DNA from 3 places in the Solibacillus sp. FSL W7-1324 genome. Region 1 is predicted to be linked to each of the others. Evidence: predicted binding sites of a transcription regulator. Region 1 holds the regulator's gene; each other region holds the start of a gene.

Region 1 (8,391 bases):
GTTTGGTAAATCTTTCGATATGAATGCGATTAAATCATGCAGATTTTGTTCGCTCACTCCATGGCCTACCGGATAGGTTCTGAATGTTACGTCCGTGCCATAGTCATTGAAAAAACGGACGGCATGCTCTGCCCATTCAATCGGAAAATCATAATCATATTCCCCGTGAGAAATAAAGATTTTCGATTTATCCATCGTTTTTTTACTGTATTCAAGCGCAGCGAATTCCGGTAAATAACCGCTTAATGCTGCGGTTCCCCGAATGGCATTGCCCATCACCATTGCAATAGACTGTGCCATCGCTGCCCCTTGATTGAAGCCAACAACATAAATTTGCTGTTCATCCAAATTGAATTCCCAAATAGCTTCTTTAATAAATAATTCAATACCTTTCAGCACTTTATCAAAAATGGCACGATTCGGCTTACCCTCTTCTTCAAACGTATAAAATGCATAGCCGGGACGATGTTTAATCGGACCTTGCAAACTAAAAATATGACAATTTGTTGAAAACGAATCAACAAGTTGCAGTAAATCGTTTTCATCGCTCCCTAATCCATGCAGCAGGAAAATTGCAGGTTGTTTATCTGCATCTACTTTAGGTGCTTTGTGTAAATAAATAAATGGTGTGTTCATTTTATGTCTCCTTTTAAGAAAGCGTCATTTTATTGACAAGCTGGTCTGTGTAGTAAGCCATATAGCCATCCAGCATTTTGATTGTTTCCTCGATATCGCCTTCTGTTAAAATATTTGCATTTTTAGCACAGGCAACTGTTAAAAAATCAATACGGTATGCATGCTCCACGGATGCATAGGCATAATCGTATATCACATCTTCATCTTCTACCTTTAATGCTTCATACTGCTGATGGAATGCCTTCTTATAATCGTCCATTTTCTCTCCGACACTATTGCGGATTTGCATTTGCTGTGCCATTAGTTCATTTTCGATATAAGAAACGGTTGGTACATTTCCTGAACTGAACGTTTCCCGAACAAGATCTGTCCATGCCATTTTATTTTCCACATAATACGCAATATTTAACATTAATCGATCATAAAAATCAGTCGTCGACGTGGAGGAAGCTCTTTTTTCATCAATATTTTTTTGAAGCATTGTTTGGAATTTTTCAAGGTCCGCTTTATTCGATAGTAAATAAAGTGTCTGTTCGATATATGTAGTAATTTCTTTTTGCTTACTTTCTGCTGTCATGATTCATCCACATCCTTCATCTGATACTTCCATATTTCTTTATTATCGTACCATTCCTTCAGTAAAATCGCACGTTATCCAATTATTTCTACGGCATATTGTATCTGAAATTATCCCTTTTGCCAAAGCTTTTTTCTTTTCACTCTAAACATTTTACCGGTGTCTTGACGGGTATAGAAATGAAAAAATGCCACTTGCCATAGTAGACAAGTGACATTTTGAGCTTCGAATTAAAGTGCTTTTACTTTCGCAACTACATTTTCTACTGTGAAGCCGTATTCTTTTAACACAATTTTCTCTGGAGCTGATGCACCAAATTTATCGATTGCCAAAACATCGCCTTCAAAGCCGACATATTTATGCCAGCCAAGTGATGCACCCATTTCAATCGCCAAACGTTTTGTCACAGCTTTTGGTAATACCGATTCTTTGTATTCCTTCGACTGTTTTTCAAAACGGTCCATTGATGGCATTGATACAACAGATGCGTCAATTCCTTCTGCAAGCAATGCTTTTTTCGCTTCTACTGCCAAGCCAACTTCAGAACCTGTGGCAATTAACAGGGCATCCGGAGTTTCTTTAGATGAAGCTGAAACAACATAAGCGCCTTTTTCAACACCTTCATATACTGTTTCTGTTGCAACATCCAATACCGGCAAGTTCTGACGGGATAACACTAAAATAGTTGGTGTTGACTTGCTCTCTACAGCCAGTTTCCATGCTGCTACAGATTCATTTGCATCTGCAGGACGGATTACTGAAAGATTCGGCATTGCACGTAATGATGCTAAATGTTCGACAGGCTCGTGTGTAGGACCATCTTCCCCTACTGCAATTGAGTCATGTGTAAACACATATGTTACAGGCAATCCCATTAATGCAGATAGACGAATTGCTGGACGTACATAGTCGGAGAATACAAAGAAAGTACCGCCAAATACGTTTAAGCCGCCATGCAGTGCCATACCGTTCAGCGCAGCACCCATTGCAAATTCACGAACACCAAACCAAATGTTACGGCCTTCCGGAGTTTCGGCAAAGAAATCGCCGGCTCCTTTAATAGTCGTTTTGTTTGAACCTGCTAAGTCAGCAGAACCGCCGAAGAATGATGGTGTTGTTTTAGCAATTGCATTGATGGCATCACCAGAAGATGAACGAGTAGCTACTGCTGTACCTGCCTCATATACAGGTAATTCAGAAGCAAAGTTCTCCGGTAATTTGTTTTCCATTGCGTTGACAAATTGTGCTGCCAGTTCCGGATATTCGTTTTTGTAGCTTTCGAATAATTCATTCCATGCCGCTTCTGCTTGTACACCTTGCACTTCGCTTGCCGCTTTGAATGTATCATATACTTCAGTTGGAACGAAGAATGGCTCATGCTCCCAAGCATAGGCCGCTTTTGTTAAAGTAACTTCATCAATTCCTAATGGCGCACCATGTGAATCTGCTTTCCCGGATTTGTTGGGAGAACCAAAACCGATAACAGTTTTCACTTCAATTACAGTTGGACCGCCAGTATTTTGTTTCGCTTTTTCAATTGCTGAATTAATTTCTACAATGTCTGTACCGTCTGTAACTTTTAAATAGTTCCATCCGTATGATTCGAAACGTTTTTGGATGTTTTCCGAGAATGACTTTTCCAGATCACCATCAAGTGAAATGTCATTTGAATCATATAGTACAATTAATTTATCCAATTTCAAGTGGCCTGCAAGAGAAATTGCTTCTGCTGCAACACCTTCCATTAAATCTCCATCACCACATAATGCAAATGTATAGTGGTCAACGATGTCTTTACCTGGCTTATTGTATGTTGCTGCCAAGTGGCGTTCAGCCATAGCCATACCTACTGACATTGCAATACCTTGCCCTAATGGACCAGTTGTCGCTTCTACACCAACTGTATGACCATATTCAGGATGTCCCGGTGTTTTTGAGTTCCATTGACGGAAGTTTTTGATCTCTTCCATCTCTAAACCGTAGCCACCAAGATGCAATAAACTATATAAAAGCATGGAACCATGTCCAGCTGATAATACAAAACGGTCGCGATTATACCAATTAGGGTTTTGCGGGTTATGGCGTAATTGCTTCGTCCACAAAGTATAGGCCATAGGTGCAGCACCCATTGGTAAACCCGGGTGACCTGAATTTGCTTTTTCTACTGCGTCGATTGATAGTGTACGGATTGCGTTAATTGCTAACTGATCCAACTGTTGTGTCATTATGTGACATCCTTTCCTCGTACGATATTTATACATTTTATAGTGTAGACAAATTTTCACAAGAAAACAATAAATTCTAAAAACGTCCCGAAAAATATGACATACTTTATATTAAATGTGACATATTAATGAAAAGTTATTAGTTTAAGAATTTTTTCTGTGATTTAATTTGTTTTAATTTTTCAGGTGTCACATCATTGCCTTCTTCATCAATTACTTTCACATGTTCGATTGTATCGCGCATTGTTGTACGGAAAGTATCTAAATATTCTTTGCGCAGCGCTGTACGTTCCTTTGCCTGCTCTTCCGTCAATTTACCTTCTCTCGCTAATTTAGAAAGCTCATTAATGCGAGCTAATTTTTCTTTTGATAACATTTGAATCTCACCTTTCTTCCTACCTATTACAAAGGTATAAAAAAAACGACTTGAAAACAAGTGTTTACTCTTCAAGTCGCTCCATATATTCAATATATCTTCTATGTACGGTCGCTTTACTGATAGAAATGCCCAAGCCCGACAAAGTTGTCGCAATTTCCGCAAATGTTAAGCCTTTCTGGCGCAGCTGAACAATTTCTTCGACTGGCACTTCTTTTCGTTCGCGCCCTTCAATATTGCCGCGATTTTTTAGATTATTTTGCGGCTGGTAGCCATTTTCTACAGCGCGGCGCATTCCCCGGCGGATTTTCGCGTTATGCATACGACGCTGATACTCTTCGACAATCGCTAAGATTTCGAGCAGCATTGTATCCATTTCGTTTAATACAACTGGACCTGCATCATTCAATGTATATACCGTCGCTTCATATTTTTGCAGCAGGTGGAGCACTGCCATCCGGGCATTCCCACGCCCTAAACGGGTCTCATCCTGTACAAATAGTGCTTTAATGCCGTACTCTTTCATATAGTCAAGCATGTCGAGCAATCCGTCCCGGTCGACATCATATCCGCTATGCTGATCCATGAAAATCTCTACTTCTTTATAGCCGAATGATTTTGCATATTTCGTCAGCTCCTCCTGCTGACGCACCAGTGATGTTTCTTGTGTATTTTTATCCGTACTGACACGGCAATAAATAACTGCTTTAGTTTTTATCATTGTTCCCTCTCGCTACTTTAATCGATTGCATATCGGAGGATTCATTCAGCTGGGCAATGTATTGTGAATCTTTTTCTACAGGTACAACCAATACTTGTCCTAAAGCAACTTTTTCATCCAGCATTCCGTTTTCTTTTTTTACTTCATTGATCCAATCATGCTTAGCCATTTTACCACGATATTGTTCTGCCAACGACCATAAAGTATCGCCATGCTCTATGCTTACGTGTTCGTATAATTCAATTTTATCGTCCTGCATCATAAATAAAGCCATCATAAGTACAGAGAATAGTAGAAACATTGATGTGAAGCCGTTTAATTTGAATTTTTTCATTAGAAAAACCCTCTTTCGAATATATGTTCGGAATATTTGTTCTCATAATAATACGAACATATGTTTTTGTCAACCGTTTTTTCGAACTTATGTTTGCATTCATGTTCGCATACTGCTATACTTACCTTTAAGAAAAATAGCATGATAAAGAGGTGAGTTAGTTGACACAAAAAATTTCAAAACGGCAGCAAGCTATTCTAACTTTTATAAAAGAGGAAGTTCGTGCTAAAGGCTATCCGCCATCAGTTCGCGAAATTGGAGAAGCAGTAGGTTTAGCTTCCAGTTCAACTGTCCACGGGCATTTAGCTCGTTTAGAAAGTAAAGGGCTTATCCGCCGTGATCCTACAAAGCCGCGTGCCATTGAAATATTGGACCAGGAAGAACTGAACATCGCGAAACAAGGTGTCATTCATGTACCGTTGATCGGTAAAGTTACAGCTGGTCTGCCTATTTCCGCAATTGAGGATATTCAGGAATATTTTCCGTTGCCCGATACATACGGCTCACCGGAAGAGGAATTGTTTATGCTTGAAATTATGGGCGAATCCATGATTGAAGCCGGGATATTAAATGGGGATTATGTGATCGTCAAAAAGACGTCCACTGCGAACAATGGAGAGATTGTTGTAGCCATGACTGAAGACGATGAAGCGACTGTCAAGCGCTTTTATAAAGAAAAAACTCATTTCCGCCTGCAGCCTGAGAACAGTTCGATGGAGCCGATCATTGTCAACCAGGTTTCTATTTTAGGTAAAGTAGTCGGCCTCTATCGAAATATCCATTAATCATAAACTTGCCATTCTCATAGAATCGGCAAGTTTTTTATTTTCAGAATAAAAAGCCCAGCCGCGAACGACTGAGATTTTCATTATTTATTGCATGCTTCTACAAAGCTATTAAACAAGCGCTGTGCATATACATCCCCGTTCGGTGCCAATTCTTCCGGATGCCATTGTACCGCAACACAATACGGATGTGATTCATGTTCAATCCCTTCAATGATACCATCTTTAGCGGCTGCCGAAACGACGAGCCCTTCCCCGAGCTTTCCGACCGATTGGTGGTGAAATGTATTAACACGGAATAAGTCCTCTTTAAAAATTTCTTGAAACTTTGGTGTCTTTACTTCAACAGTATGTGCCAATTCCCCGCGCTTTGAAGGTTGTTTATGTAAAATGGTATTTTCTACTTGTGATGGTATATCCTGAATGATCGTCCCTCCAAATGCAACATTCATAATCTGTTGTCCGCGGCAAATACCGAGAACAGGCATTTGTCTTTTATAAGCTTCTTTCATTAATAAAAGATCGCTGTCATCACGTTTTCTTACAACACTTCCAATATGTCGGTGCGGTTCTTCATCAAACAGCAACGGATCTATATCGGCTCCCCCAATTAATACGAGACCATCAATGAGGTTTAATAACGCCTCTATGTTTTCTTCTGTAGCATTCGGTATACAAATTGGAATGCCTCCCGCTTGTTCGATTGAAGTTAAATATCCGTTGTTAATATCCAATTTCTTGTCAAAATCATACATTGTTAATCCAATAATCGGTTTCATTCTTGTTATCCCCTTATAATTTATAGATAATTCCAACAATTTAAATTATACTATTTCGTTACACTAAATGACTACAAAAATAAAAAAGGATTGCCCAATCGCAACCCTTTAACCTTTATACAATTTCCATTTGTTTTATAAAATACTGTTTTATTTCTTTCCAGTTATGAACACGCATGAAACCTTCTTCAGATCGATTGTAAGGCATGGAATATAATATACCTGTACCTTTGAATGCTGCGAGTTGACGCGGGCTGTCATCAATTAAATAATCGGTATGTATCACCGCTTTATTTCCGCAAAACACAATGTTCTGTGTTTTAATAAATGGTAAATGCTCCATTAGCCAATCGTATTTCGCTGTAAATGAACCCGGTACATCCATTGCAGCAGTCGCAATATAAATTTCATAATGCTCCTGCAGATCTTGAATAACTTCAATTGCATCGTTATCCAGTACTTTTAAATCTCTGAAATAGTCAGGCTCATTTAATAATGCAAATAATTTTTTCGCATCTTCTCGAGGCAAATCACGCTGTGTCGTCAGAAGAAATTCTTCGTCTGTAAATTTTGTTCCAAAATTATCGTTATAAGTAACACGTAATTTCGAATAAAAGTCAGCTAGCACCTGGTCCATATCGATAGCAATACTTTTTTTCATGTAATAAGCCTCCTTGAAATTTCCTGATTTTAGTTTATACAATTTCATTGTGAAAAAACAAGGTTTAACTCTTTACAATCAGCAACGTACATATTTACGTTTAAAACCGATTCGCCCTTTTTCCACCTGTTTTTCAATTTCCGCATATGCATGGAGCTCACCCGGTTTTTTCCCTTCACGTTTTGTTTTAATCGGTCCGATTTCATTAGCAATCTGCATGGCCTTCTCATGTAAAGGTTTAAATGAAACACCGACTGTCATGACAAAATTGTTCATTGCTACTTGAGTACGCTGCGGTGCCTGATGGATATTTTGTTTTACATACTCAAGCATATCCACTAACTTTTCCTTTGAGAATTCCTCGTCTTTACGATTTCCGAGCAGCCAGCAGTAACAATGCCACCCTGCCGACATTTTCAGGTCCTCACTACTATTGATCCATTTATCGCTCACTTCTTGCGCAATATCGGATTCCGCCAATGTTACGGCAACCACATAATCGGAAATCATATAGAAATAGGCCTGTTCCATCCAGCGGTCATAATCTTCTTCAGTCATAGCTTTCGGATCCGCAATAATTCCTGCAAAATACATGGCATCATAGTTGCCTGTAGCATAGAGCTGTTCAGCCAGTTCCTGATCAATTTTTATTTGTTTTACATACGGTTTCATCGAGCCAACCGTTACACCGAACACCGGCTCCTTTGCCCCATTGGACATATAAATCTTTTTTGTACGCTCTTTCCCGAGGGCTTCTAACTCTTGCATCATTGTATCGAGTTCCATAATTTCCTCCTTTTAAGATATTAAAATTACATTTCACTTACTATTATATGATTAAAACGCCCGTCTTACCTAGCGTTCTTCTCAATAATGAGCTTGCTAGTATATATTTCATTTTAAATAGTATTTACGGGATGTATACTGCGACAAATATTCAATCTACAATGTACCCTTATTAATGTGCTGCTCTTTTTAGCTGATTAAAAAAATTGGCAAATTATTTAACCGAATAATAAAACAGCCTCTGAACAGAATAATCTCAGGAGGTGATATTGATGTCAAAAAATAAGAACAACATCAATAATAATAAAAACGTCGAATTCGGAATGGAAACGGACGTTAATCAAGTAATGCAGCAAAACCAAAAAGCTGAAGCTAAAAAGCAGCAAGCTTCCGGTGCGTTTGCAAACAGCGGTTTACAGAAGCAATCAACTTCCCTGAATGCCGAATTCGGGATGGAAACAAACGTTAACCAAGTGAAGCGACAAAACCAGCAAGCTGAATCTAAAAAGCA
Region 2 (8,391 bases), 550 kb from region 1:
GATCTAGTACGTGGGTTCAGTGACGAGTATGTTGCACCGCATTCACGCCATACATCGGTTTCGATTGATGAAGTACGAGCACATCCCGACTTGCGTTTACTCAGCTATTCGGATGATGCAGGGGTGTTTATCGTTCAATCGAAAAACAATAAACATATTATGATTACAGGGCATCTGGAATATGATGCAACGACATTATCGGATGAGTATTTCCGCGATATCGAGAAAGATCCGGACAATACGGATATTCCGGTCAACTATTTCCCGAATAACGATCCGCTGCAGGCACCGAAAAATGTTTGGCGTGCCCATTCGCATCTATTGTTCTACAACTGGCTGAACTACTACGTATACCAAGAAACACCGTACGAATGGCATTATGTTGATGAGAATATTGAATATCATATTTAGTGTGTATAAAATGAAACAAACCAGCAAGAGGTGGACTCCTGCTGGTTCGTTTTATTTAATCGCGACCCAGGCACGTTCGCGTTCGATTTGCAAACTGATTTCACGCCCGAAGAAATCGCTTAATAATTCGTCTGTTAAAACCGTTTCCCGTGCATTGGCTTCGATATTTTTTCCGTCTTTCATTAAAAGCACATGGCTAAAGCAAGGCAGAATTTCCTCTACATGGTGAGTCACATAGATGAGGGTAGGGCCGTTTTCAGCTTGTGCAATCTGTTCGATCGTCTGCAGTAAGTTTTCCCGTTCAATCAAGTCAAGCCCGCCACACGGTTCATCCAATATGAGAATTTCGGGATCTGCCATAATGGCCCTTGCAATTTGAACACGCTGCCGTTCACCTTGTGACAAATGCTCGAATGATTTATTTGCTAAATGATCACAGTGAAAATGCTTCATAATAGAAACTGCATGATTAATTTCTTCATCTGTCACATCATTGAATAGTCGAAGGGCCCCGAATTTTCCGCTGAGCACGATTTCAATCGCATTATCCTGCCAGTTGAAATTATCGATCATCGCGTTGCTTACCCAGCCGATCCGCGTCCGCATCTTCGGTATATAGGTCTTGCCATATGTTTCACCAAGTACTTGGACGCTTCCTTTGTTTGGCCAAATGTAGCCGTTAATGACTTTCAGCAACGTCGTTTTGCCTGAGCCGTTCAACCCTAAAATGGCCCAATGCTGTCCCTTTTGCACATGCCAGCTTAAATCATCTAAAATCTTCTTGTCATTGCGATATAAATGGATATTTTCAATATGTATCATTTTAAAAACACCTCCACTTATTACTATGCACTTTTTTACATTGTTACGAAAGTATTTTTTGAAAATTGTAATAATTTAAATATAAAAAAAAGAAAGCAAACGCATAATGCTTGCTCTCTACATATTTTTATATAACGACACTCTCAACACCTGCTGCGCGGTGGAACAGCTTTCCGTTCCATTTGAGCGCCCATTGTACGACAGGCCCTAAGCCGAACGCCATAAATACCGTACCGACTCCGACTGGTCCGCCCAATATAAAACCTATTATAGCAACCGTTACTTCCATTGTTGTACGTGCACGGTTGACACTCCAGCCAAGACGGTGAACCAACAACAGCATTAACGTGTCACGAGGCCCTACACCAAGGTTAGCCACCATATACATGCCGCAGCCGAAGCCCAGCAGGATAACGCCAACAACAAATGCCAATGTTTGTTCAAACAGTGTATTCGCATCCGGTAATACAATCATAAATATATCAATAAAAATACCTGTCAGGAACATGTCCAAATACGTTCCGACTTTCGGCAATCTTTTCGTGAAAAACGTATCAACAGCCAGAATGAGCAAGCCTAAAATGATAGACCATGTACCGACCGTTAAGCCCAAGTTTTTTTGTAGTCCGATATGAAGGACATCCCATGACCCAACGCCAAGTATTTGTCCTTTGATCGTTAATGTCACGCCTAATGATAAAACAATGATGCCTGCAATAAAAAATACGCAGCGCCAATAAAATTCCTGTTTCGCTTTCACATATAATCCCTCATCAATCTTCGATATAATCCTTACTCATTATAACGATTGAATCGGCAAAAACGGATTTACTAAAATTTCGAAACATTTGAACTTTTCGACGGCGAATTGTTCGTATTAGAGAGCGATAAAAAGGTGTTTATTTTTCATAGGAATAAGTTAATTCATCGGATGAATCGGCGACATCTACAACTAAATGATGTTCGTTGAAAAACCACTCATCGGACTTTTCAATATAAAAATGAATATCTTCCACAACGGTTTCAATGCCTATTTCATGCGGCTGCTCCCGCGTCATCCCTAACGAAAACCCTTCATGAAAAGGTGAAGAACCTCCATACCTTGCATAAAAACGAATGAAATCGCCTTTTTCTACTTCCATTTCCTGTTTAAACCAAGTAAGTGCTTTTTCTGATAGTCTGATTTCCATATATTTCACCTCTACTGTCATTATGCAGGAAATAAAAAAAACTTACAAAGCTCGCGTTCTGAAATTTTGACTACAAAAAAAGACTGAAAGGAAACCCCTTCAGTCAATTAGTTAAAATCCTTTAATTTTCGGTTCAGTACCGGCTTTGATCCGCTTAATATTTTCACGGTGACGGTAAAAAATGAAGCCAGCCAATACGACAACTAAAATGAATAACGCATATTCACCCGTTATCATCCAATGACCGATGACATAAATCACCGCTGCAGCGGACACAATCATAGATGATAAGCTGACCATTTTTGTTAGTTTTAAAGCGATGACAAATACAATGATTAAAATTATAAATAACGGTAAATTATAGCCTAAAATAACGCCACCGCTCGTAGCAACCGCCTTTCCTCCACGGAAACTGGCGAAAATCGGGAACATATGGCCCGCAGCTGCGATGACACCCAAGATTAAAGGATGGACCGTGCTGTCTGCGAAAAACGGCAATAACGGAAGCAATACCGCAGCCGTCCCTTTCAATATATCAATAAGCAATACGGCGATGCCCGGTTTTTTGCCCAATACTCGAAATGTATTGGTCGTGCCTAAATTGCCGCTGCCTTTTTGTCGAATATCCGTTTTGTAAAAAATTTTGCCAATCCATAAAGCTGATGGAATGGAACCGATTAAATAAGCACAAATAATAATTAACGCGTTGATCAAGTGTTGTGCTCCTTTCGAATTCAGAATTATCAGTTGGTACTAATAGTATGTATTGAATATTTTACAATGTTTTTTAATAGAAGGAAAGAGGTATTATTTTTTCGCCTATGTAAAAAACAGGGAAAAAGTTACATTTTATTGTTTGCTGCTAAAGGATATGCTTTTAAACGTTCGTTATTGGTGATACAATTAATCTTTGCAAAGCCTAAATCAGTACCTTTAAACATTGACATCATGCATATTTGAGCGTACGATTAGGTAGTAAATAGAACGTTTGTTTGTATTTTTGGAGGGGATTACATTTGGTAAAAAACCAAACCGGTATTTCGTATAATGAAGATGCCATTCAAGTATTAGAAGGTTTAGAAGCCGTACGCAAAAGACCAGGGATGTATATTGGTTCTACAGATAGTCGAGGTCTTCACCACTTAGTGTATGAAATTGTAGACAATGCAGTGGATGAAGCGCTTGCTGGATTTGGACATCATATCATCGTGAAGATTCATGAAGATAACAGTATTAGCGTGCGTGACCATGGTCGTGGTATGCCAACAGGTATGCATAAAATGGGCAAACCAACCCCGGAAATTATTTTCACCGTCCTTCATGCAGGCGGAAAGTTTGGACAAGGCGGCTATAAAACAAGTGGTGGTTTACATGGTGTAGGTTCATCCGTTGTAAATGCCTTATCAACATTTTTGGAAGTAACGATTTATCGTGACGGGCAAATTTACCGCCAACGTTTTGAGCAAGGCGGGAAGCCGGCTACATCGCTTGATATGATCGGAAAAACGAAGGAAACAGGAACACTAGTACATTTCTTGCCGGATCCGACGATTTTTTCTGTCGTTAAATATAATTATGATACTTTGGCAGAGCGCTTACGCGAATCTGCGTTTTTATTAAAAGGTTTAAAAATTGAATTGATCGATGAGCGCGGAGAAGGAAAGCATGAAATTTTCCATTATGAAAGCGGTATTGAAGCATTCGTTGCATATTTAAACGAAGAAAAAGATGTATTGCATCCGGTTAAATATGTAGAAGGCATCATTCAGGAAATTGAAGTGGAATTCGCGCTGCAATTTAACGACGGTTATTCCGAAACGATTTTATCATTCGTTAACAATGTCCGTACACGTGATGGCGGTACGCACGAAACGGGTGCTAAAACAGCGTTGACACGTGTATTCAATGAATACGCACGCAAAATCGGATTGCTGAAAGAAAAAGATAAAAACCTGGAAGGCACGGATATTCGTGAAGGCCTGACAGCAATTGTTTCTGTCCGTATTCCTGAAAATCTGCTGCAATTTGAAGGGCAGACAAAAGGGAAGCTTGGTACATCAGAAGCACGCTCTGCTGTTGATACCGTTGTTTCAGAACAATTAATGTATGTCCTAGAAGAAAACGCCGAGCTATCGGCTTCTTTAGTGCGGAAAGCCATTCGTGCCCAACAAGTGCGTGAAGCTGCACGTAAAGCACGTGATGATGCCCGTAACGGGAAAAAGAAAAAATCGAGTACGCTTCTGTCCGGTAAGCTGACACCTGCACAGTCGAAAAATGCTTCGAGAAATGAATTATACCTAGTAGAGGGTGACTCTGCTGGCGGTTCGGCAAAACAAGGCCGTGACCGTACATTCCAGGCAATTTTGCCGTTGCGCGGTAAAGTCATCAATACCGAAAAGGCCAAGCTGCAGGATATTATGAAAAATGAAGAAATCGCGACGATTATCCATACGATCGGTGCCGGTGTCGGAGCTGATTTCTCAGTGGAAGATGCCGCTTACGATAAAATTGTCATCATGACCGATGCCGATACAGATGGTGCCCATATTCAAGTACTGTTGCTGACATTCTTCTACCGTTATATGCGTCCGCTTATCGAAGCAGGAAAAGTGTATATCGCGTTACCGCCTCTTTATAAAGTATCGAAAGGGTCGGGTAAAAAGCAGGAGCTGATCTATGCCTGGACTGAACAGGAGCTGAGTGCCGCTACGAAGAAAATCGGCAAAGGCTATATCATTCAGCGCTATAAAGGGTTAGGTGAGATGAATGCCGACCAGCTTTGGGATACAACGATGAATCCGGAAACACGTACATTAATCCGTGTGAAAATTGAAGATGGAGCACGTGCAGAACGTCGTATTACAACATTGATGGGCGATAAAGTAGAGCCTCGTCGTAAATGGATTGAATCAAACGTCAACTTCGGCATGGAAGAGGATGCAAGCATTTTAGAAAATGAATTCATCCAGCATGAGGAGGTTAACGAATAATGAGTTTTGTAGAAAAATTTCAAGATTTGCCATTAGAAGAAGTAATGGGTGACCGTTTTGGTCGCTATTCCAAATATATTATTCAAGACCGTGCATTACCGGATACACGTGACGGGCTAAAACCTGTACAACGTCGTATATTATATGCGATGTTCCATGAAGGTAATACTTTTGACAAGCCGTTCCGTAAATCGGCAAAAACAGTCGGTAATGTAATCGGTAACTACCATCCGCACGGTGACAGCTCTGTATATGATGCGATGGTCCGTATGAGTCAGGACTGGAAAAGCCGTCATATGCTGATTGAAATGCACGGTAACAACGGTTCTGTCGATGGGGACCCGCCAGCCGCGATGCGTTACACGGAAGCTCGACTTTCGGCGATTGCCTCAGAACTGTTACGTGACATTAATAAAAATACAGTTGAATTCGTTCCGAACTTCGATGACCAGGATATGGAACCGACTGTATTGCCATCTCGATTCCCGAATCTATTAGTTAACGGCGCAACAGGGATTTCGGCTGGTTATGCGACGGATATTCCGCCACATAATCTGCAGGAAGCACTTGATGCGGTTTTAATGCGTCTTGACAATAAAAACTGCACAGTCGATGAACTGATGACTGTCATTAAAGGCCCGGATTTTCCGACAGGCGGGATTATTCAAGGTTTAGACGGCATTAAAAAAGCGTACGAAACAGGCAAAGGGAAAATCATTGTCCGTTCACGTACTGAAATTGAGCAGTTAAAAGGCAATAAAGAGCAGATAATCATTTCCGAAATCCCGTTTGAAGTAAATAAGGCCAACATGATCCGTAAAATGGACGAGCTGCGTGTAAATGACCGACGTTTGGACGGCATTTCCGAAATTCGTGATGAATCGGATCGTGACGGTTTACGAATTGTTGTTGAGCTGAAAAAAGATGTGCCGGCACAAGGGATTTTAAATTTCCTATTAAAATCAACGGATTTGCAAGTTTCATATAACTTCAATATGATTGCGATTCATAACCGTCGTCCGATGATGATGACATTGCCGCTCATGTTGGATGCGTACATTGATCACCAGAAGGAAATTGTGCGACGCAGATCCCAATATGACTTAACAAAAGCAGAGGATCGCTTACATATCGTTGAAGGACTTATGAAAGCCTTATCCATTTTAGATGAAGTGATTGAAACAATCCGTGCATCGAAAGATAAACGTGATGCGAAAAATAACATTATGGAGAAATTCGGTTTTACGGAAGAACAGGCAGAAGCAATTGTCAGCCTTCAGCTTTACCGTTTAACAAATACCGATATTACACAGCTTCAAAAAGAGCAGGATGAGCTCCAACAGCTTGTTGTGAAACTGAAAGCCATTTTAGAGGACGAAAAGAAATTGATCCGTGTTATTAAATCGGAATTGAACGATATTAAAAAACGTTTTACGGCACCGCGTCTTTCAACGATCGAAGCAGAAATCGAAGAAATTAAAGTAACGCGTGATGTGTTGGTACCAAGCGAAGAAGTTGTTGTAACCGTGACAAAAGACGGCTATGTAAAACGGACAAGCCTTCGTTCACACAATGCATCCAACGGCAAGGACTTTGCGATGAAAGATTCCGATTACTTGCTGTATGAAGCCAACTTGAATACACAGCATCATTTACTGCTGTTCACAAGCAAAGGACATTACATTTACCAGCCGGTACATGAATTGCCGGATATTCGCTGGAAGGATCTCGGACAGCATATTTCGAGTATTGTACCGATCGACTCAAACGAGGAAATCATCGAAGTCATTGGGATTGATACGTTCGAAAAACCGGATCTGTATGTATTTACAGCTACAAGAGAAGGTCAAATTAAGCGTTCGGCACTTGCCGATTACATTGTCACGCGTTATTCGAAACCGATTAAGACAATGAATTTAAAAGGCGATGACGAGATGATTTTTGCTCGTCTCGTTACGGATAAAGAAGAAGTATTGCTTTCGACAAACACAAGCTATACAATCCGATTCCCTATGGAAGATCTTCCGGTAACAGGAGTGAAAACAGCTGGCGTTAAAGGAATCATTGTTAAAGAGGGCGAGTATCTTGCGGCGGTGGCTATCTTAAATCCGGAGCAGGAACAAGAACTCGTTATCGTTACACAGCGCGGTGCCGTTAAGCGTATGCTGTTATCTGAACTTGAACTTGGCAACCGTGCGAAACGCGGTGTCGTTATTTTAAAAGAGTTAAAATCGAACCCGCACCGTATTTACACAATTTTAGTTGTGAACTTTAGAAATACGTTTACAATCGAGACCGAAAAAGGCATTCAGGAAACAATTTCAGTAACATCCTTAACGAGAGCGGACCGTTACTCAAACGGATCACTGCGAATTGATACAGATGGCGATGGGGCAATCTGCCGCGCCTATGTTGAAAAGACAGAGTAAGGATTCATGTATATTAGCCGAAAACAAAACATATGATAAAAGTAATTCATTGACATGAAAGGCATACTTTCATACAATGAAGTTAGTAAGATTCATGCGTGATGGATCTACAGTAGTACAAAGCGGTTGGGTGGCCCCCAATCGCTTTTTTATTTGCTCATTGGATGGAAATTAAAAACACCACCTAGATGGCGAGTCTAAGTGGTGAAAATAAATTTTTTACAGCATCATTCGGAAAAAACGATAAATGGTATCGACAAGTCGAAAAAGATCTGTCGCATAACGAAAAATGGCGAGTTTTTCCTTACGCTTTTTTTCCGAAACAGCCTTAGCCTTTTCTTTGCGTGATGGATAAGACACAGTAGTACACCTCCTTTACAAAAGGAGTCAGCTGGATGCTGCTTTTCTATTGTACCATGAAATATTAAGGAGAATATTCCTGTTTTTACTAGAAAAACAGCCAAGAAAAAGCGTCAAAATCCGGCAAGAAATTCTCCGGATTTTGACGCTTTTTTATTCGTGAGCGTTTTGACAAAAGACCATTTTTGT
Region 3 (8,391 bases), 1.5 Mb from region 1:
CGGAAAAGTCGGATTTTTTTATTAGTTGTCGCAATGGTGTGTATTGGCGTAATTGTTTATGGTGTGTTGAATATTAAGGCACAGCCCAAGGAGGAACAGGCGGAGTTTGCGGTAGTCAATGAACTGCATGAGTTAATCACGAAGGAGTCGGTTTATGATATCGATTCGGAGAAATTGGTGGAAGGTGCACTGCGAGGGATGGCAAATGCAATAAATGACCCCTATAGTACCTATTATTCGGAGCAGGAAGCAGCATTACATAAACAGACGCTCGCAAGTGAACGAATCGGAATTGGTGTTGAGTTGGCAGAAGCAAATGGTAAGATTATTGTCGTGGCCCCTATTAAAGCATCGCCAGCAGAAAAAGCGGGTATTCGACCATTGGATGAGCTTGTACAAATTAATGAGGTACGACTTGACGGGAAATCAATGGGGGAAGTTCGTAAACTGATGTATGGCAAAGAAGGGGAAGCAGTGGAACTTGTCATTTATCGCCCGGATATGGATCAGCATTTAAAGTTGGTCATGAAAAGGGAACGCTTGAAAAATGATACGGTGGAAGCTGAAGTCCTCGAGGTAGAAGGAAAAAAACTCGGCTATATAACGATCAATCTATTTGGCGAAAAAACAGCAGAGGAGTGGAAAGAGGCTCTTGATGGTGTAATTAAGGAGGAAGTGGAAGGGTTAATCATTGATGTGAGGGACAATCCAGGTGGCTATTTACATAGTGTTACCCAAATGATGAGCATGTTCGAGCAAAAAGAAAAAATCTTTGCGTACATGCAAAATCATGACGGTGTAACAGAGCCGCTGAAAACAAAGAAAGTCGAGCAGTTCCAGCCTTACGCAAATTGGCTGCGCGACACGCCTTTAACACTTATCCAAAATGAAGGAAGCGCATCAGCCAGTGAAGTGTTTGCGGGTGCCCTGCAGGACTGGAAGCGTTCGGTCATAATTGGGGTGACGAGCTTCGGTAAAGGAACGGTTCAGCAAACATGGGACCTTCAAAATGGCGGAGAAGTAAAGTTATCGACGAACAAATGGCTTACTCCTTCTAAAAAGTGGATTCATGATGTTGGGATCGAGCCGGATGTCGAAGTGACACAGCATCCTCTTTACAGTGTAGAAACAAAAATACTGAAGGGGCGCTATGAAGAGGGAGAATACAGTGAAGAAGTTGCCTACAGCCAGCGCATATTAAGTGAACTGGGCTATGCGATCAGCCGGACAGACGGATTCTTTGATAAGGATACAGCTCAGGAAGTGGAGAGCTTCAGACATAAGCATGACATTGCAGAAGGAGACTATATGGATGAAGCATTTTTCAATGAATTAACGAAAGAACTGCAAACATTCAAACAGTCGAAAGTAAATGACATGCAGCTGCAGATGGCGATTAGTTATATAATGCATCAGTTTGAGTGATTGATAGTATAAAAGAGATTGAGGGCTCGTTTCTTTAATGAAATGGGCTTTTTTTATTTGTTCAACATTTTATTTAGAAAACGGTCTGAAAGATACCTCCTTATTTAACTCGCCCCCTACATCTCCAATTCCACCGCCAAGCCTTTATTTCTATTCCGGTACAAATGGGACTACGCATTACGGAAAGGATTTGGTACAATTATTCGTACGGTAGGTGAGAATATGGATGGAACAGTTTTGATTGAAATTTTAAAAGGGATTGGCCGGTTTTTTATAAATCCTTTGTTTTATGTCGCCATCATTTCCGCAGTATATTTAGGGTATCGCCGAGTGAAGCGCGAACGAAGGTATTTTAACCGACGGATACTAGGTGGCTGGTCCGAGCTGAAAAATATGCTTGCGATGGGCTTTATGCTGTCCGTTATTATTTCCTTATTTAGTCTTGTAATAGGCTTAACAGTATCACTCGAATTATTGACAATTGTATTTATTGTAAGTCTCGCAGGTATGATTATTTATCTGTATCAATTATTATCGCCAGCGATTGTGATGGCAGTTGCTTTTTGCGGAATCGTTTGGATGCAATGGCAAGATTGGTCATATACAATCGGAACAATTGAGTTGGCAGGTAGAAATGTTACGGACGAGCTTGTTATGACCGTTCCGATAATGACAGGGCTTTTGCTGATGGCGGAAGGAATTTTAATCCGCCGTTATGGTGCCCGGTTTGCTTCACCGATTGTTGAGAAAACAAAACGTGGATTAAACGGGATCGGTTATTTTAGTAAACAGCTTTGGATTTTACCGGTCTTTACTGTTATTCCGGGTGAAGGGATTCAAAATTTTGCACCTTATTGGCCACAGTTTACGATTGGAGCAGAACAGTTTTCAATCATTGTTTTCCCATTTATTATCGGCTTCCAGCAGATGGTGCGTCAGAAGCTGCCGATGAATGTTTATCCTCAAATGGGACGTTCAATTATAATGATAGGCCAATTTGTGCTCGTTGTCGGATTGGCCGCTTATCTCCTGCCGATACTTGGGGCAGCAGCATTAGCGTTAGGAGCAATTTCTCGTACAATTATCGGTATTCATTATAGTCGTTCAGAGGACCGTAACAGCTATGCCGTTGTACGCAGTGATAAAGGTGTGATGATTGCCGGTATTTTACCGGATTCCCCTGCTGAGAAAATGGGGCTTGTCGCAGGTGAAATTATCAAGCGTGTAAATGGACAAGATGTTTTTACAGAAGAAGATTTGTATAAAGCATTGCAGATCAATGCTGCCCATTGCCGTTTGGAAGTGCTGGATCATTCTGGTGAGTTGCGCCTTGCCCAGCATGTTGTCCATCGTGATGATAATCATAAAATTGGATTATTAGTTGTCAGTTAATTTCAAAAGAATCTCGATAATACGAGGTTCTTTTTTTTGGCTAAAACGGGTATAAACAAATTATGTTAAGATTAAATTGTACTAGACAGCATTGTGTAACTTCAGGAATTTTTATCGTTTTTGGTAGGGGTGAGTGGTTATGTTAGATTGGCTGACAATCGATAATATAGAAACAGTTGTAGAAAAATATAAGTTACTAGGCCCGTTTTTCGGAGTTTTATTAACGTTTTTGGAATCATTTATACCGATATTGCCGCTGTTCGTAATCATCATTGCCAATGCAGCCGCATACGGGTTGTTTTGGGGATTTTTACTGTCCTGGCTTGGAACAGTAGCAGGTTCCTATATGTTCTTTCTTATGATTCGCATGTTCGGAAAGTACCGGCTCTTCCGTCGGATTAAAGAACAGAAACAAGTAAAAAAATTGATTAACTGGGTGGATATTAGAGGATTTACACCACTGTTTGTTCTGCTGTGCCTGCCGTTTACACCTGTAGTCGTTGTCAATACGGTTGCGGGTCTATCTCATATAAAAAAGAAATATTATTTTTTGACACTTCTTATTTCAAAACCTATTTTAATCTTTCTAATTAGCTACTTAGGCAGTGATCTGCGTGACATTTTAACCTCTCCTGTCAAACTTATTATGTCAGCTGTAATTATTTTAATCATTTGGGGAATCGGCAAACTGATTGAAAAGATTTTAAATAAGCGCGTGGAAAGAGATTTACGAGAAATCGGGAATTTGCGAAAACATAAATAAAAACTAGAAGTCCTGGCTTTTTACAAATAGTGAAAAGGCAGGGCTTTTTTGTATGATTGCAATTAATGCGCGAACATGTATTCTTATATTATAATAGAAGAAAGAAATAGAAGTGAGGTGGGAATGGTGACGTTACGAGTTATTACAGGACGGGCAGGTACGGGGAAAACAACATTGATTCACCGTGAGATTGTCGATGATTTAAAAACAAATATATTTGGACATCCAATTTTTATATTAGTTCCTGACCAAATGTCGTTTTCAACGGAATATGAGCTGACAACGAAATATGACATTGAAGGAATGATGCGTGCACAGGTTATGACATTCAAAAGGCTTGCCTGGTTTGTGCTGCAAAATGAAGGCGGTATTGCCCACGAACGTATTGACGGCACAGGGTACCGCATGCTGTTACGACGTATTTTGGAAGAACATCAGGAAGAGTTTCTACTATTTAAACGTGCGGCGGGTAAACCCGGTTTTACAAAAGAAGTCGAGCAGATTTTAAAGGAATTCAGTCAATATCATATCGATGTGGAAACAATCGACCCGCTGATCGATTCATTAAAAGTAAACGGTGCAAGTGAAGTGCTGCTTCATAAATTGCATGATTTGAATATCATTTTAAAGCAGCTGCATGAGCGCATCGGGACAGAATATATTGATGGCGATGGCTACTTCCCGCTTTTAATTGAGCGTATTCCGAAGATGGAAAGCTTGCGCAATACCCACATCTACCTGGATGGGTTTGTTTCATTTAATGGACAGGAATTGGCCATTTTAAAAGAGCTTCTTATTTATGCGAAGCGTGTTACAATCGTGCTCCCGATGGAAGACCCGCAAATGGATTTACTGGAAGGCTCCGTGTTTTACCGGGCTGCGATGACATATGACAAAATAAAGAATGAACTGCAAAAATTACGGTTCGAACGTGGAATTGATATTGAAGAGGAGCCACGTGTCCATTTAGAAGTAAACTACCGTGCGAAAAATCGGGACTTGCTGCATATTGAACATTGCTTCGACAAAATTACCGATAAACCAGTCGAATCAACGGGCCATGCGAAAATATTAGAAGGTGTAAACCCGCGCGCAGAAGTGCAAAGTATTGCCCAGGAAATTAAACAACTCGTTCTTGAAAAGGGGCTGCGCTATAAAGATATCGGAATAATGTATCGCCAGGCGGATGTATACGATGCGATTATCGGTACGACCTTTACTCAATACGAAATACCGTTTTTCTCAAATGAGAAGCGGGCGATGCTTTACCACCCATTGATTGAATTCAGTCGATCTGTACTGGAGATTATTACGACGAACTGGAAATACGAGCCGGTTTTCAGAAGCATTAAAACCGATCTGTTTTTCCCTTATGGAGCAAATTTGGTCGCAATGCGGGACAGAGCGGACATTTTGGAAAACTTCGTCATCGCCAAAGGAATTGTTCATGATCGCTGGATGAAAGATGAAGTATGGCATTATCGCCGTTTTAAATCGCTGGAAAAAGTGAATGCGGTTCAGACAGAAGACGAACTGGAGCATGAGCAGCTTTTAAAATCCGTACGTGACTTAATCCGGGAACCGGTATTGGCATTGCAGAACCGGTTGAAAGGTAAAAAAACAGGCCGTGAAATTGTAGTGGCACTGTATGAGTTTATGGAACAGCTTGATATTTATAAGAAACTGCTGAAAATGCAGGAGCAGGAAGAGCAGGCTGATTCACTCCATCAGTCATTGGAGCATGAACAAGCCTGGAATGGCTGGATTCATATTTTGGATCAATTTGACTTGATGTTCGGCGATAAAATTATGCCGTTGGAAGAAGTCGCACAGATTTTGGATGAAGGCTATGAAACACTAGAGTTTGCAAGTGTACCGCCGACATTGGATGAAGTGACCGTATCGACAGTCGAGTTTGCGCGTTTTGACAACAAAAAGGCCATTTTCGTCATCGGTGTTAATGACGGGGTCTACCCGATGCGTATGGAAGCGGGTGGCCTTCTCTCTGATGACGAGCGTGAAACATTTGAGAAAATTGATGTGGAATTGGCACCGGGTATAAAAAGCCGACTTCTGCAGGAAAGTTTTCTGTTTTACCGTGCGATTTCTTCATCGACCGACTATTTATATATTACGTATGCAAATGCGGATGAGGAAAGTAAAAGCAAGCTTCCTTCACTTTATATTAACCGGCTGCACAGCATGTTTGAAATTACCGAAAACCAAGGTACTTCAGAGGAAAAAACGGTTCGTACAATGCCGCATCGTCAAATTGCGATGGATCCGCTTGATGAGCTTCATAAAGACAATGTGCTCAAGTATATACAGCACCCATCACCGGCAATCGGTTTCTTAATGACCCAGCTTAAACAGGCACAGCATGAGCGACGTCCGCTTACTGAAGAATGGGCGGCGTTAAAAGCATTTTATGAACGGGAACCGCGCTGGAAAGATGTACTGAACATCGTGGAAAAACCTCTCTATACGACGAATGAAGCAGAACCGTTAACGGAAGATATAGCGACTGCATTGTATGGGGAAGACTTTTTGGCAAGTGTATCGCGTATTGAACGCTTTTACAGCTGTCCGTATTCACATTTTGTGTCTTACGGGCTGAAACTGCAGGAGCGTACAGAATTCAAGCTCGAGACCTTCGCGATGGGTGATCTGTTCCATGAGGCAATACGGACGATTTTATCCGAGAAAGAGCCATCGATTCCGCTTACAACATATGTAGCATGCTATAAAAAGGCGGATGAAACGATTTCAAAACTGGCGGACTATTTCTCGTACAGTATTTTAAAAAGCAGTCACCGCTTTGAATATATTAAAACGAAACTTGTGAAAATCGTAGCACGTACAATTTATGCGCTAATCAATCAAAGTGAACTGTCGAAGTTTAAAGCGATAGCCCATGAAAAGCCGTTCGGGAAACGCGACGATAAAAATACGGAACAGGATGACCGTAACCCGCTGGAAGCACTGAAAATTGATCTGGAACATAACCGGAAAATGTATGTGCGCGGGCAAATTGACCGGATTGATGCATATAAAGATGCGGAAAATCTGTATTTGCGTGTGATCGATTATAAATCAAGCGGACGCAAGCTTGATTTTACAGAAGTATATAACGGGATTTCGCTGCAGCTGTTGACGTATTTAGATGTAGCGATGAAAAATATCCCGATTATCGCACGGGAAGGGAAGTTCATCCAGGACTTATCGGAGCTGGAGAATATTATTGTTCAGGCCGCGGGAATGTTCTACCTGCATGTGCACAATCCGCTCATTCCGACAGAAGACTATGAGCAGTATGACCGTGTGGAAAATCTGCGTCAGGAAAAGTTCAAGTTGAGCGGCTATATGGTAAAAGATGTGGAAGTGGCGCAATTGATGGACCAGTCACTCGAGCCGAGTAAATCGTCAATTATCGTACCGGCCGCGTTTAAAAGCGGAGACAACCCGGAATTTAACAGCCGATCCTCAAAAGTAATTGAACAGGAACAGATGGAAAACCTGCAGGAGTTCGTACACTATAAATTCCGTCAGGCAGGCAATGAAATTTACCGCGGGAATACGGAAATTAAGCCGTACAGCCTTGGTAATCAAAAGGCTTGTACGTATTGCAGTTTTAAATCGGTTTGCCAGTTCGACCAGTCGGAAACAGGCAACAGTTTCAATGAAATTAAGAAACAGCCGGAACAGGAAGTATTTGAAAACATTAAAAAGGTGGTATGTGCAGATGACAATTCCAGCGAAGCCGAGTGATGTTCAATGGACAGATGTGCAGTGGAAAGCCATCTACGCATCCGGCCATGACATATTAGTATCAGCAGCGGCCGGTTCAGGGAAAACAGCGGTATTGATCGAGCGACTGATCCAAAAGATATTGGCGCCTGAAGATAAGCGGATTGATGTGGATGAGCTGCTCGTTGTAACGTTTACAAATGCATCGGCTGCGGAAATGCGCAACCGGATGGCGGAAGCGCTTGAAAAGGAACTTGCCCAAAATCCGAGCAACCATTTTCTGCGCCGTCAGTTAAGTTTATTGAACAAAGCGCAAATCTCAACACTGCATTCTTTCTGCTTATCAATTTGCCGTGAATATGCATACACGATTGATCTGGACCCGGGCTTCCGTCTGGCAAGTACAGAAGAAGCTTCGTTATTGCAAGATGATGTACTGATGGATGTGCTTGAAAAGGCATACCGGGGTGATATGGAAACATTGTTTACGAAAGAGGAGCTATACACATTAGTCGACAGCTTTGCCTCTGACCGCAGTGACCAGGCAATTGAACTGTTGCTGCAGGAAATGTATAAAGTGTCGCGTGTTCAGCCAAACCCGTATGAATGGCTGCGCGCATTGCCCGAGAAATACGATATCGATCCGGAAAGTCCGATTGATGAGTTGGGTATTGCGAAGGAAGTGCGTCCGTTTATAATCGGGAGTCTGAAAGAAATTGCCACACGGCTTGAAAAAGGATTGCAAATCATGACCGTTACACCTGCTTTAGAGAAAAACAAGCCATTGTTTGAAGCGGAATATACAGGGGTTAAGCATGTACTTGAAGCGATGGAGGAAGGTTCATGGGAACAGGCATATGAGCTGATCCCTGCAGTTGAGTTCGGTCGGATCAAGCCTTTGACGAAAAAGGATACAGAGGAAGATAAGCAAACTTATGCGGTAGCGAAAAATCATCGTGATACGGCAAAAGAAATGCTTACGGATTTAAAGGAAACATTTTTTGCGCGTCATCCTAAGTTGTATGTTCAGGAAATGGCGGCGACAAAGCCGATTTTGGAAACAC

Evidence for each region. Region 1 encodes LexA, which represses DNA repair genes until DNA is damaged. Its sites were predicted from a motif close to CGAACATATGTTCG; they were not measured.
Region 2: a site for LexA is predicted at 3,405-3,418, ahead of parE (DNA topoisomerase IV subunit B). Genes of this name have one in related genera too.
Region 3: a site for LexA is predicted at 3,651-3,664, ahead of addB (helicase-exonuclease AddAB subunit AddB). Genes of this name have one in related genera too.

The regions. Positions count from the first base shown of each region.
Region 1 is NZ_JBBOYH010000001.1:2,297,717-2,306,107, forward strand. Features, by position in the region: gene MKY71_RS11390 (alpha/beta hydrolase) at 1-636, opposite strand, end outside; gene MKY71_RS11395 (DNA helicase) at 650-1,213, opposite strand; gene tkt (transketolase) at 1,444-3,438, opposite strand; gene MKY71_RS11405 (DUF896 domain-containing protein) at 3,578-3,814, opposite strand; gene MKY71_RS11410 (YneB family resolvase-like protein) at 3,879-4,535, opposite strand; gene yneA (cell division suppressor protein YneA) at 4,522-4,869, opposite strand; gene lexA (transcriptional repressor LexA) at 5,031-5,654, shown strand; gene MKY71_RS11425 (gamma-glutamyl-gamma-aminobutyrate hydrolase family protein) at 5,738-6,433, opposite strand; gene MKY71_RS11430 (5' nucleotidase, NT5C type) at 6,549-7,094, opposite strand; gene MKY71_RS11435 (DNA alkylation repair protein) at 7,173-7,880, opposite strand; gene MKY71_RS11440 (gamma-type small acid-soluble spore protein) at 8,153-8,391, shown strand, end outside.
Region 2 is NZ_JBBOYH010000001.1:1,745,688-1,754,078, forward strand. Features, by position in the region: gene metA (homoserine O-acetyltransferase MetA) at 1-411, shown strand, start outside; gene MKY71_RS08435 (ABC transporter ATP-binding protein) at 463-1,233, opposite strand; gene MKY71_RS08440 (YczE/YyaS/YitT family protein) at 1,361-1,993, opposite strand; gene MKY71_RS08445 (HesB/YadR/YfhF family protein) at 2,133-2,423, opposite strand; gene plsY (glycerol-3-phosphate 1-O-acyltransferase PlsY) at 2,535-3,137, opposite strand; gene parE (DNA topoisomerase IV subunit B) at 3,440-5,413, shown strand; gene parC (DNA topoisomerase IV subunit A) at 5,413-7,842, shown strand; gene MKY71_RS08465 (hypothetical protein) at 8,062-8,202, opposite strand; gene MKY71_RS08470 (hypothetical protein) at 8,316-8,391, opposite strand, start outside.
Region 3 is NZ_JBBOYH010000001.1:788,739-797,129, forward strand. Features, by position in the region: gene MKY71_RS03690 (S41 family peptidase) at 1-1,425, shown strand, start outside; gene MKY71_RS03695 (PDZ domain-containing protein) at 1,648-2,817, shown strand; gene MKY71_RS03700 (TVP38/TMEM64 family protein) at 2,957-3,580, shown strand; gene addB (helicase-exonuclease AddAB subunit AddB) at 3,704-7,348, shown strand; gene MKY71_RS03710 (UvrD-helicase domain-containing protein) at 7,323-8,391, shown strand, end outside.